3 regions of the Mesorhizobium sp. M0500 genome follow, and region 1 is predicted to be linked to each of the others. Evidence: predicted binding sites of a transcription regulator. Region 1 holds the regulator's gene; each other region holds the start of a gene.
What was found. The regulator LexA, encoded in region 1, represses DNA repair genes until DNA is damaged. The targets are predictions, from matches to a motif close to TGTTCNNNNTGTGTTCNG.

Region 1 (3,279 bases):
GAAAGGTCCTGCTGGGCATGTGCGGTCTGGCCATGACCTCGATCATTGCAGGGAGCGCCACGGCGCTTTTCGCCATATGGCATTTCCAGCGCGTGGCGCCGCTCAGCCTGTTCGCCAATCTGGCCATCATGCCCATCGTCTCACTGGTCGTCATGCCCTTCGCCGTTCTCAGCGCGCTGGCGATGCCGTTCGGTGCGGATGGCCCTTTCCTCTATGTCATGGGCAAGGGGCTGACGGCGATGATCGCCCTGTCCGGGTGGATCTCGGAGCGCTCGCCGATCGATGCGGTCGGGCTGATTTCGCTGAGATCCGTCCTTCTGGTGACGATCGCCCTCGTCATTGCCAGCATGGCGACGACCTGGTTGCGGCTGGCGGCACTTCCTTTTGCGCTCGCCGGCTTGCTGACGACAACGCAGACACGCATACCCGACGTATTGGTCTCGGAGGACGCACGGCTGGTCGCGCTGCCGATCGGCAGCGGTGAACTCGCGGTCAACCGGGCACGCCCGAATGAGTTCACCATCGACAACTGGAAACGCGCGCTCACATCAGAGGCTATCGTCGCGCCGGAAACACCTGGAAAGAACGACCCGCAATTCGACATTGCCGATCCGGCCGACCTACCGCCGGGCATGCCGTTCATTTGCACGGACGGCCTCTGCCTTGCCAGGCATCCATCCGGCGCGATCATCGCGCAAGCCAAGGACCGCGATATTGCGCGGCCAGCCTGCGCCTTTGCCAGCTTGATCGTCATCGACGACGCCACCGCCCATAACCCCTGCTACTACGACCGGCTGGTCCTCGTCGTCACCAAACGGCAACTGGCGCGCGCGGGAAGTGCCGCCGTCTATTTCGATCCACAAGCGGCAACGCGCGCCGAGATCCGCTTTGCCGTCGAAAAATCATACCGGCCCTGGCACGTGCAGCGGAAATTTTCACGCGCGGCACGGGGCCTGCCGCCATACCGCAGGGCCGACAACCCCAAAGCCGGCGCCAAGGGCGGAGCTCAGTAGCGGCGGATCAGTCCGACGAGCTTGCCCTGCACCTTGACCCTGTCTGGTCCGAAGATGCGCGTCTCGTAGGCCGGATTGGCGGCTTCCAGGGCGATCGAGGCGCCCTTGCGGCGGAACCGCTTCAGCGTCGCTTCCTCCTCGTCGACCAGTGCCACCACGATCTCACCGGGGCTCGCCGTATCGGCATTGCGGATGATCACCGTGTCGCCGTCGAAAATGCCGGCCTCGATCATCGAATCGCCTTTGACCTCGAGCGCATAGTGCTCGCCGCCCATGATCATATCCGGCGGAACCGAAATCGAATGCGTCTGGTGCTGGATGGCATCGATCGGCACACCAGCGGCGATGCGGCCCATCACCGGGATCGAAACGGCGGCGACGACATCGTCGTCATTTCCGGCTGCGGGCACGCGCGACGATGACGGCTTGCCTTGCCGAGAACCGCCTTGCCCAAGACTGCCCTGGATGACACTCGGCGAGAACTTGCGTGCCGCATTGAGGCCGGGGGCGATCGAGTCAGGCAGGCGCAGCACCTCCAGCGCACGGGCCCGATTGGGCAAACGGCGAATGAAGCCGCGCTCCTCCAGCGCCGTAATCAGCCGGTGGATTCCGGATTTGGAAGCCAGGTCGAGCGCTTCCTTCATCTCGTCGAATGAAGGCGGGATACCGCTTTCCTTCAACCTTTCGTGGATGAACATAAGCAGTTCGTGTTGTTTGCGTGTCAGCATAGCGACCCCCAACAGAATCAGAAAAACAAACCCAGAACAAACACTATCTGTTCCAGTTGTGTTCCGCAACTGTTTAAAGTTTAATGAATGCGTTAAGGCTCGGGAAACAAACGACGTCCCCTACCGGCGTACCGCATTTTCACCGCCGCGAGCCTCATCGCCTTGATTCTGCTTTCGTTTGCGCCCTTCTGGCCTCCTAGAAGGCGGCACTGGCATCGGCCGTCGGTCGGCAAAGGGCACGGAAGTGAACCCCTATCGACTGTGCGGTTTGGTCAATGCACCGTGAACGAAACGAACTCAAAACGCCAACCTCGCGGTTAAGTTTCCACCGCCTGGTCAGGCTGCTTCTCGCCGGTGGAGCCTTGCTGCGCATAACCAGGTAATGGAAGAACAGTCGATGCGTGTCCTGCGTTGCGTTGGATCTTGGGGGAGCAGACAAATCATGACAGGAATTCCCGATCTCGTGGCCATAAAAGCGATGGATGCCGCGGATCCGCTGCGCGCGATGCGCGACCGCTTTGTGTTGCCGCAAGGAGTGATCTATCTTGACGGCAATTCGCTAGGAGCTGCTTCACGTGCCGCTTTCGATGAACTGCACAAGGCCGCGACCCGAAGAATGGTCGCATGATCTCATCCGCGCATGGAACACGGCCGGCTGGTTCAACATGCCGCTTGAACTTGGCGACCAGCTCGGGCGCCTGATCGGTGCCGCGGCCGGCCAGACGGTGGTCTGCGACACGACATCAGTCAACATCTACAAGCTGCTGCACGCCGCCATGGCCATGCGACCGGAGCGGCAGGTCATCGTCGCCGAGGGCGATAGTTTTCCGACGGACCTCTACATGGCCGAGGGTGTGGTTTCGACGCGAAAAGATACGCTGCTGCGCCTCTCGGGGGTCGACGCGCCGACCATCGAAGAGCTGATCGACGAACGCACCGCCGTGGTGCTGGTCAACCACGTCAACTACAAGTCGGGCGAACTGCGCGACATGCCGACGCTGACGCGCAGGGCTCAGGAAGCCGGGGCGATGATCGTCTGGGATCTCTGCCACACCGCCGGCGCGATGCCAGTCGAGCTCGACAAGGCAAACGCCGATTTTGCCGTTGGCTGCACCTACAAATATCTGAATGGCGGCCCGGGCGCGCCTGCCTTCATCTATGCGGCTGAGCGGCATCTTTCCGACATCCAGCAGCCGCTCACCGGCTGGTGGGGCCATGCACGGCCCTTCGCCTTCGAGCCAGGCTATGCGGCCGGCACCGGCATCCGCCGGTTTCTGTGCGGCACCCAGCCGGTCCTGTCGATGCGCACGCTGAAGGGCGCGCTCGACATCTGGAACGATGTCGACATGACGGCGGTGCGCAAGAAGAGCATCGCGCTGGCGGATCTGTTCATCGAGCTTGTCGAGGCAAAGTGCGGCACTTACGGGCTCACGCTCGAAAGCACGCGCGATGGGGAAAAACGCGGCAGCCAGATTTCATTCATGCATGAGCATGGCTACCAGGTCATGCGCGCGCTGATCGAACGTGGCGTGATCGGC
Region 2 (3,279 bases), on a different contig from region 1:
GTTGTGGGAGCCGCGGACATAGACATGCGGCCCAGTGTCGGCGTCGACCGGCACCAGGTAGAAAAAGAATTTCAGCATGCGCCAGTCGTCGAGGTCGAAATGGTATTTGCCGAGCGAGGCCATGTTCTTGTCGGCGTCCGAGACGCCACCGGTCGGAAAGCTCCACCAGACGCGGGTGGTGATCAGCTTGGCCTGACTGCCGAGATAGTGTGCCGCGACGTCGAGAAGCAGCGGATCACGTTGCACGGCGACCGCAGCGCTGCAGTCGAGGACCCGCTCGAAATAGTGACCGCTGAGCAGCGGGCGGCCGAAATGCTTTTCGGCATCGGCGTGTTTTTCGGGCAGGAATTCCAGCCGGCGGTCGAAATTGCCGAAGCATGGCGTGCGCTCGGCGAAGCGGGCAATCTCCTCATGGATGGCGGCCGGCAGCATCAGGCCCGAATAGAGCCCCTCGGTGCGCAGCGCGCCGACGACGGCATCGCGGTCGACGCCGGCGAACATCGTTTCACCGACATTGCGCGCCGGCCGAACGGGCTTTGCACCGCGCCAGTGCAGCCGCCGCGCCGGCATGGTGCGGGCCAGCATGAACATCGGCAGCCATGCCGGATTCTCGCGAAGGTCGGAAAGATAGGTCGGGATGCGGGCGGCGATGCGGCGCAGCGTACCGCCGTTGCGTGCGATCGCCTCGAGGCTTGCAGCGCCGGACTTGTCAGGGCTTGAAAGGGTCATCGGGGTCCTCACAATATCGAGGGAACAGCATCGACGTTAGTCGTCGCCGCTCCGGCACACCCCAAAACCCTATTCGCCCATATCGCCGGGAATGGTAACCCCCAGCCAGATTTTGTGCAATGCACAATAAACGACGACCCGCCAGAAAATTTGTTTGGGCGGGGTTCCCTGAACCGGCACGGTAAGCCGTCACTTCCGCGGCGCGACCCAGATCTCGGCGTGGAGCCTCCTGGTCGCCAGGCCGCGGGCGATCGCTTCGGCGCTGCGGGCATTCTTCGACAGCGCGGCGGCCTGACGCTTGCTGATCACCAAGCCTTCGGCGAGAGCGCGATTTCCGGCAAAGACCCGTGACAGGAACGGCGCGCGGCTGCCGCGTGCCCGCGAAAATCGCGCCGCCATGGTTTGCCTCGCCGTATGGGCGACGACCTCGTCGATCCAGCCCTCTCCCAGCCGCGCTCCCGGTTCCAGCAAAAGCAGCCAGTCGCCCTTGGCCTGCCTGATGCCGGCGGCGATGCCGCCGCTGACATAGTGGCAGCCGGCATGTTCGGCGACGCGGTGCGTCTGATCGGTCGAGCCGGTATCGCAGACGAGAACGTCGCGCACCACGCCTTCGACCGCGCCGCTGATCAGCGAGGCGAGCGTGCGGGCAAGGCCCTCCTCGTCATTCAGGGTTTCGATCAGGACGCTGAGCATGTCTAGCCGAATAGCGGAAAGCGGTGGGCAGCGCCAGTTTTTGCGGCGCGCCGCGAATAAGTTCTTGCTTTGTTCTCATCAAAGCGATAGGAATACATTCATGAGCAGAGCGATTCGACAGCGGGCGGACAGTCCCTGGGAAAGGGCCAAAATGGAACAGATCGTGCGTGCCGATATTGCAGCCTTCGGCGCTGGCAGGGCCGAGATGGCGAATGCGATGATCGAGCAGAGCGGCATGCGCGTCCGTCCCGACCGCAATCGCGGCAGGTCGGCGGGCATCAATCCGTCCGGCCGTTTCGAGCCGGTCAGCCGGCACGTGTTCGACGACGGCTGGAATTCGCTGGAGGAGCTGCCGCCCTTCAAGACCGAGGTACAGGTCGAGAAGCCGCGCACCATCATCACCCGCAACGAATCGCCCGATATCTCCTTCGACCGCTCGATCAATCCCTATCGCGGCTGCGAACATGGCTGCGTCTATTGTTTCGCGCGGCCGACGCACAGCTTCATGGGTCTGTCGCCGGGGCTGGATTTCGAATCGAAGCTGTTTGCCAAGCCGGATGCGGCGCGGCTGCTCGACAAGGAATTGTCCAGGGATAATTACCAGCCGCGCACCATCGCCATCGGCACCAACACCGATCCTTATCAGCCGATCGAGAAGCAATACCGGATCATGCGCGAGATCCTCGAAGTGCTGGAGGCGCGCGGTCACCCGGTCGGCATCGTCACCAAGTCGGCGCTAGTGACACGTGACATCGACATTCTGTCACGCATGGCCGAACGCGGGCTGGCCAAGGTGGCATTGTCGGTGACGACGCTCGACCGCATGCTGGCGCGCACCATGGAGCCACGCGCGTCGACGCCGACCAAGCGGCTGGAGGCGATCAGGCAGCTTTCGGACGCCGGCATTCCGGCCTCGGTGATGGTCGCGCCGATCATCCCCGGACTGACCGACCCGGAAATGGAGCGCATCCTCGATTCGGCGCAGGCAGCGGGCGCGCGTGAAGCCGGCTATGTGCTGCTGCGCCTGCCGCTGGAGGTCGCGCCGATCTTCAAGGACTGGCTGCTGCGCCATTATCCCGATCGCTATCGCCACGTCATGTCGCTGATCCGTTCGATGCGCGACGGCAAGGACTACGATTCGGAATGGGGCAAGCGCATGAAAGGCTCTGGGCCCTATGCCTGGCAGATCGGCCGGCGCTTCGAGATCGCTGCCAAACGGCTCGGCCTCAACGCCGAGCGGCGCTCGCTCAGGACTGACCAGTTCGTCCCCGCCGCCAAGGCAACCGAGCAGTTGATGCTGCTGTGACAAAGCGTCTCGCGCCAGCCGGTTGAAACGGCCGGCAACAGGCGAAAGATCCCGTCCGGCCTGTCCTGTCCCCGGGCTTGCAGACGGTAGCCCCCTCCTGGTCCGGTGCCCCGCCCGACCCGGAGGGGACTTGCGGAGAATCGGAGCCGATGCGAACCTCGCCGCACCATGGCTCGCCCGCGTTCCGATTCTCCGCTTCTCTTCGAAATCGTCGAGAAACCCGACTTCTCGTTCGAGACGAAGGCGATGGCCGAAGGCCTGTGGCCGGTGGCGGGGATGGACGAGGCCGGCCGCGGCCCGCTCGCCGGGCCGGTGGTGGCGGCAGCGGTGGTGCTCGATCCCGCCAACATCCCCGACGGCCTCGACGATTCCAAGCGGCTGACGCATTTGCAGCGTGAGGCGCTGTTCCTGAAAATCCTCGGCTCCGCACTCGCCGTATCGATGGCCTCGGTCAGCGCCGAAGGCATTGATGCCAGCAACATCCTCAAGGCCAGCCTGGAGGCGATGCGCCGTGCCGTGGCCGGCCTGTCAATCCGGCCGAAGCTGGCGCT
Region 3 (3,279 bases), on a different contig from region 1:
CGAAGAAAACGCGGTGCTGGCCGCGATCGTAACCGCGGTCGAACTGCTGCGCCGCGACCGGCTCGACCGGCTGGGCGGGCGGCTGGCGCCGCATTCGGGCGCCTTGAAACGCGATTGGGTGGTGAAGATCGGCCGGGATTATCTTTCGGTTGCCGTCGTCGAAGGCATGATTTCCATTCCGATCGAGCTCGACCTCACAATCGACGGCGGCAAACCGCTGACGGTGGCCTCCGACTGGCGGCCGGGCGATCTCATCTGGCGCGGCGCGGTCGGCGGCCGCAAGGTCGCGGCGCAAGTCAGGCCGGTGCTGAACGGGTTCCGCATCGCCTGGAAAGGCATCTCGGTGACAGCCCGCGCCATGCTGCCGCGCACCGCCGAGCTCGAAAGGCTGATGCCGGAAAAAGTGGCGCCGGATACCTCGAAGATGCTGCTTTGCCCGATGCCCGGCCTCGTCGTATCGATCGCCGTTGCCGAGGGGCAGGAGGTCAAGGCCGGCGAGACGCTTGCCGTGGTCGAGGCGATGAAGATGGAAAACGTGCTGCGCGCCGAGCGCGATCTCATCGTCTCGAAGCTCAACGCCAAGCCCGGCGACAGCCTTGCCGTCGACGCGGTGATCATGGAATTTGCGTGAGTACTGAAATCCGCCCTCGACGCCCGTCAGAAGTTGGCGGGACAGCGCCCCCCTCTGTCCTGCCGGACATCTCCCCCTCCAGGGGGGAGATTGGCAGCCTCGGCGCCACGCTCGCTCCTGCAATGGAAATTGGCGAAAGCCGAGATGATGGCCAATCTCCCCACTAGAGGGGGAGATGTCCGGCAGGACAGAGGGGGGCGCGAAGGAACGCGACTTTGCAATTGGTTGAGCATGCTCGCTTGAGGAGGGACAAGGCGAGGCCGTGAGGAATTCGCACTTTTTTGCCGTCACAGCGTATTTTGTTCTTGCTTTGTGCCGGCAGCTATGCTACTAATTTGGCTATGGTGCTAATTGGCTCCAATGACCCGCCCGCTGTGGCGGGTTTTGTGTTTCCGACCTGAGGTTGGCGGGACAGCGCCCTCTCTGTCCTGCCGGACATCTCCCCCACGAGGGGGGAGATTGGCAGCTTCGGCGGTTGCTCTAAACTTCCAAAGCTCCAATCACTACCGCTGGACTCGTGTTACCCGGTGCCGGACAATACATCTTCATCGACTGAGTCCTTGTGAGGCGGCGCGAAAAAACCATGGCGGATGAAAGACTTCCACGCGATCCCTTGCTGCGCGAGGCCTATGCAAAGGCGTCGCGGGCGGAGGCGGCGGCGCGTCGGTTCATTCATCTGCGCGTGCATTCGGCCTATTCGCTGCTCGAAGGTGCCTTGCAGCTCGGCAAGATCGTCGGCCATGCGGTGCAGGACGAATGCCCGGCAATCGCCGTCACCGACACCAACAATCTGTTCGGCGCGCTGGAATTCGCCCAGAAGGCGGTAAAGGATGGCATCCAGCCGATCATCGGCTGCCAGATCGACCTCGCCTTTTCCGGCGAGGCGAGCGACAGCCAGCGCGACCGCAGGCGGCAAGGACCGGAGATGCGGCCGGTCGTCCTGATCGCCGCAACCGAGGCCGGCTACGGCAATCTGGTCAGGCTGGTCAGCCGCGTCTACCTCGAGACACCGCCCGGCGAAGCGGTGCATCTGACGAGCGAGATGCTGCAGGGCCACACCGACGGATTGATCTGCCTTACGGGCGGGCCGCGCGGTCCGATCGGCACTGCCTTGAAACAGGATCGCCGCGAACTCGCCGAGACCCGGCTCTCGGCGCTCAAGAGCCTGTTCGGCGACCGGCTCTATGTCGAGCTTGAGCGGGTCTCCGGCTACGACCGCGCCATCGAGCAGTCGTCGGTCGATCTCGCCTACCGCCACGATCTGCCGCTGGTTGCCACCAACGAGGCGTTTTTCTTCTCTCGTGAAGACTATGAGGCGCATGACGCCCTGATCGCCATCGCCGAAGGTTCCGTGGTTGCGGCCGACAATCGCCGCCGCCTTTCGCCCGACCACTTCCTGAGAAGCCAGGCCGATATGGCGAGGCTGTTCGCCGACCTGCCGGAAGCAATCGACAACACCGTCGAGATCGCGCTGCGCTGCTCGTATTACCCGAAGACCCGCAATCCGATTCTGCCGCGCTTTGCCGGCCGCGATGTCGCCGACGCCGATGCTGCGGTGAAGGCTGAGGCGCAGGAGCTTGCCAGGCAGGCGCATGAAGGGCTAGAGGCGCGGCTGGCGGCGCACGGGCCGACGCCCGGCTATACCGTCGAGCAATATCGCGAAAGGCTGGATTTCGAGCTCGGCGTCATCGAGAAGATGAAATATCCGGGCTATTTCCTGATCGTTGCCGACTTCATCAAATGGGCCAAGGCACAAGGGATTCCGGTCGGCCCGGGCCGCGGTTCGGGCGCCGGCTCGCTGGTCGCCTATGCCACGACCATCACCGACATCGACCCACTGCGTTTTTCGTTGCTGTTCGAGCGGTTCCTCAATCCCGACCGCGTGTCGATGCCCGACTTCGACATCGACTTCTGCCAGGACCGGCGCGAGGAAGTCATCCGCTACGTCCAACGGAAATACGGCCGCGACCAGGTTGGCCAGATCATCACCTTCGGCACGCTGCAGGCGCGCGCGGTGCTGCGCGACGTCGGCCGCGTGCTGCAGATGCCTTACGGGCAGGTCGACAAGCTGAGCAAGATGGTGCCGTCGAACCCGGCCAATCCGGTCAAGCTCGCCGACGCCATCGCCAACGAGCCGCGCTTTGCCGAAGAGGCGGAGCGTGAGCCGATCGTGCAGACGCTGCTCGATACGGCGCAGAAACTGGAAGGTCTTTATCGGCACGCCTCGACGCACGCCGCCGGCATCGTCATCGGCGACCGGCCGCTGTCGGAGCTGGTGCCGATGTACCGCGATCCGCGCTCGGACATGCCGGTCACGCAGTTCAACATGAAATATGTCGAGCAGGCCGGGCTGGTGAAATTCGACTTCCTTGGCCTGAAGACGCTGACGGTGCTGGACAGGGCCGTCAAGCTGATCCGCCGCCGCGGCATCGAGATCGATCTTGCCCACATTCCGCTCGACGACCCCGAAACCTACGCCATGCTGTCGCGCGGCGAGGTGGTCGGCGTGTTCCAGGTGGAAAGTGCCGGCATGCGCAAGGCGCTGATCGGCATGCGGCCCGACTGTATCGAGGACATTATCGCGCTGGTCGCGCTCTACCGGCCGGGGCCGATGGAGAACATACCGACCTACAACGCCAGAAAGCACG

Region 2: a site for LexA is predicted at 1,482-1,499, ahead of NKI70_RS01930 (PA0069 family radical SAM protein). Genes of this name have one in related genera too.
Region 3: a site for LexA is predicted at 932-949, ahead of dnaE (DNA polymerase III subunit alpha). Genes of this name have one in related genera too.

What each region holds. Positions count from the first base shown of each region.
Region 1 covers NZ_JAMYRB010000009.1:16,172-19,450, forward strand. Annotated here, with positions in the region: gene NKI70_RS17935 (ComEC/Rec2 family competence protein) at 1-1,013, shown strand, start outside; gene lexA (transcriptional repressor LexA) at 1,007-1,741, opposite strand; partial or broken gene kynU (kynureninase) at 2,184-3,279, shown strand, end outside.
Region 2 covers NZ_JAMYRB010000001.1:388,625-391,903, reverse strand. Annotated here, with positions in the region: gene NKI70_RS01940 (phytanoyl-CoA dioxygenase family protein) at 1-729, opposite strand, end outside; gene NKI70_RS01935 (glycosyltransferase) at 919-1,422, opposite strand; gene NKI70_RS01930 (PA0069 family radical SAM protein) at 1,574-2,728, shown strand; gene rnhB (ribonuclease HII) at 2,897-3,279, shown strand, end outside.
Region 3 covers NZ_JAMYRB010000011.1:1,759-5,037, forward strand. Annotated here, with positions in the region: gene NKI70_RS19905 (acetyl-CoA carboxylase biotin carboxylase subunit) at 1-631, shown strand, start outside; gene dnaE (DNA polymerase III subunit alpha) at 1,215-3,279, shown strand, end outside.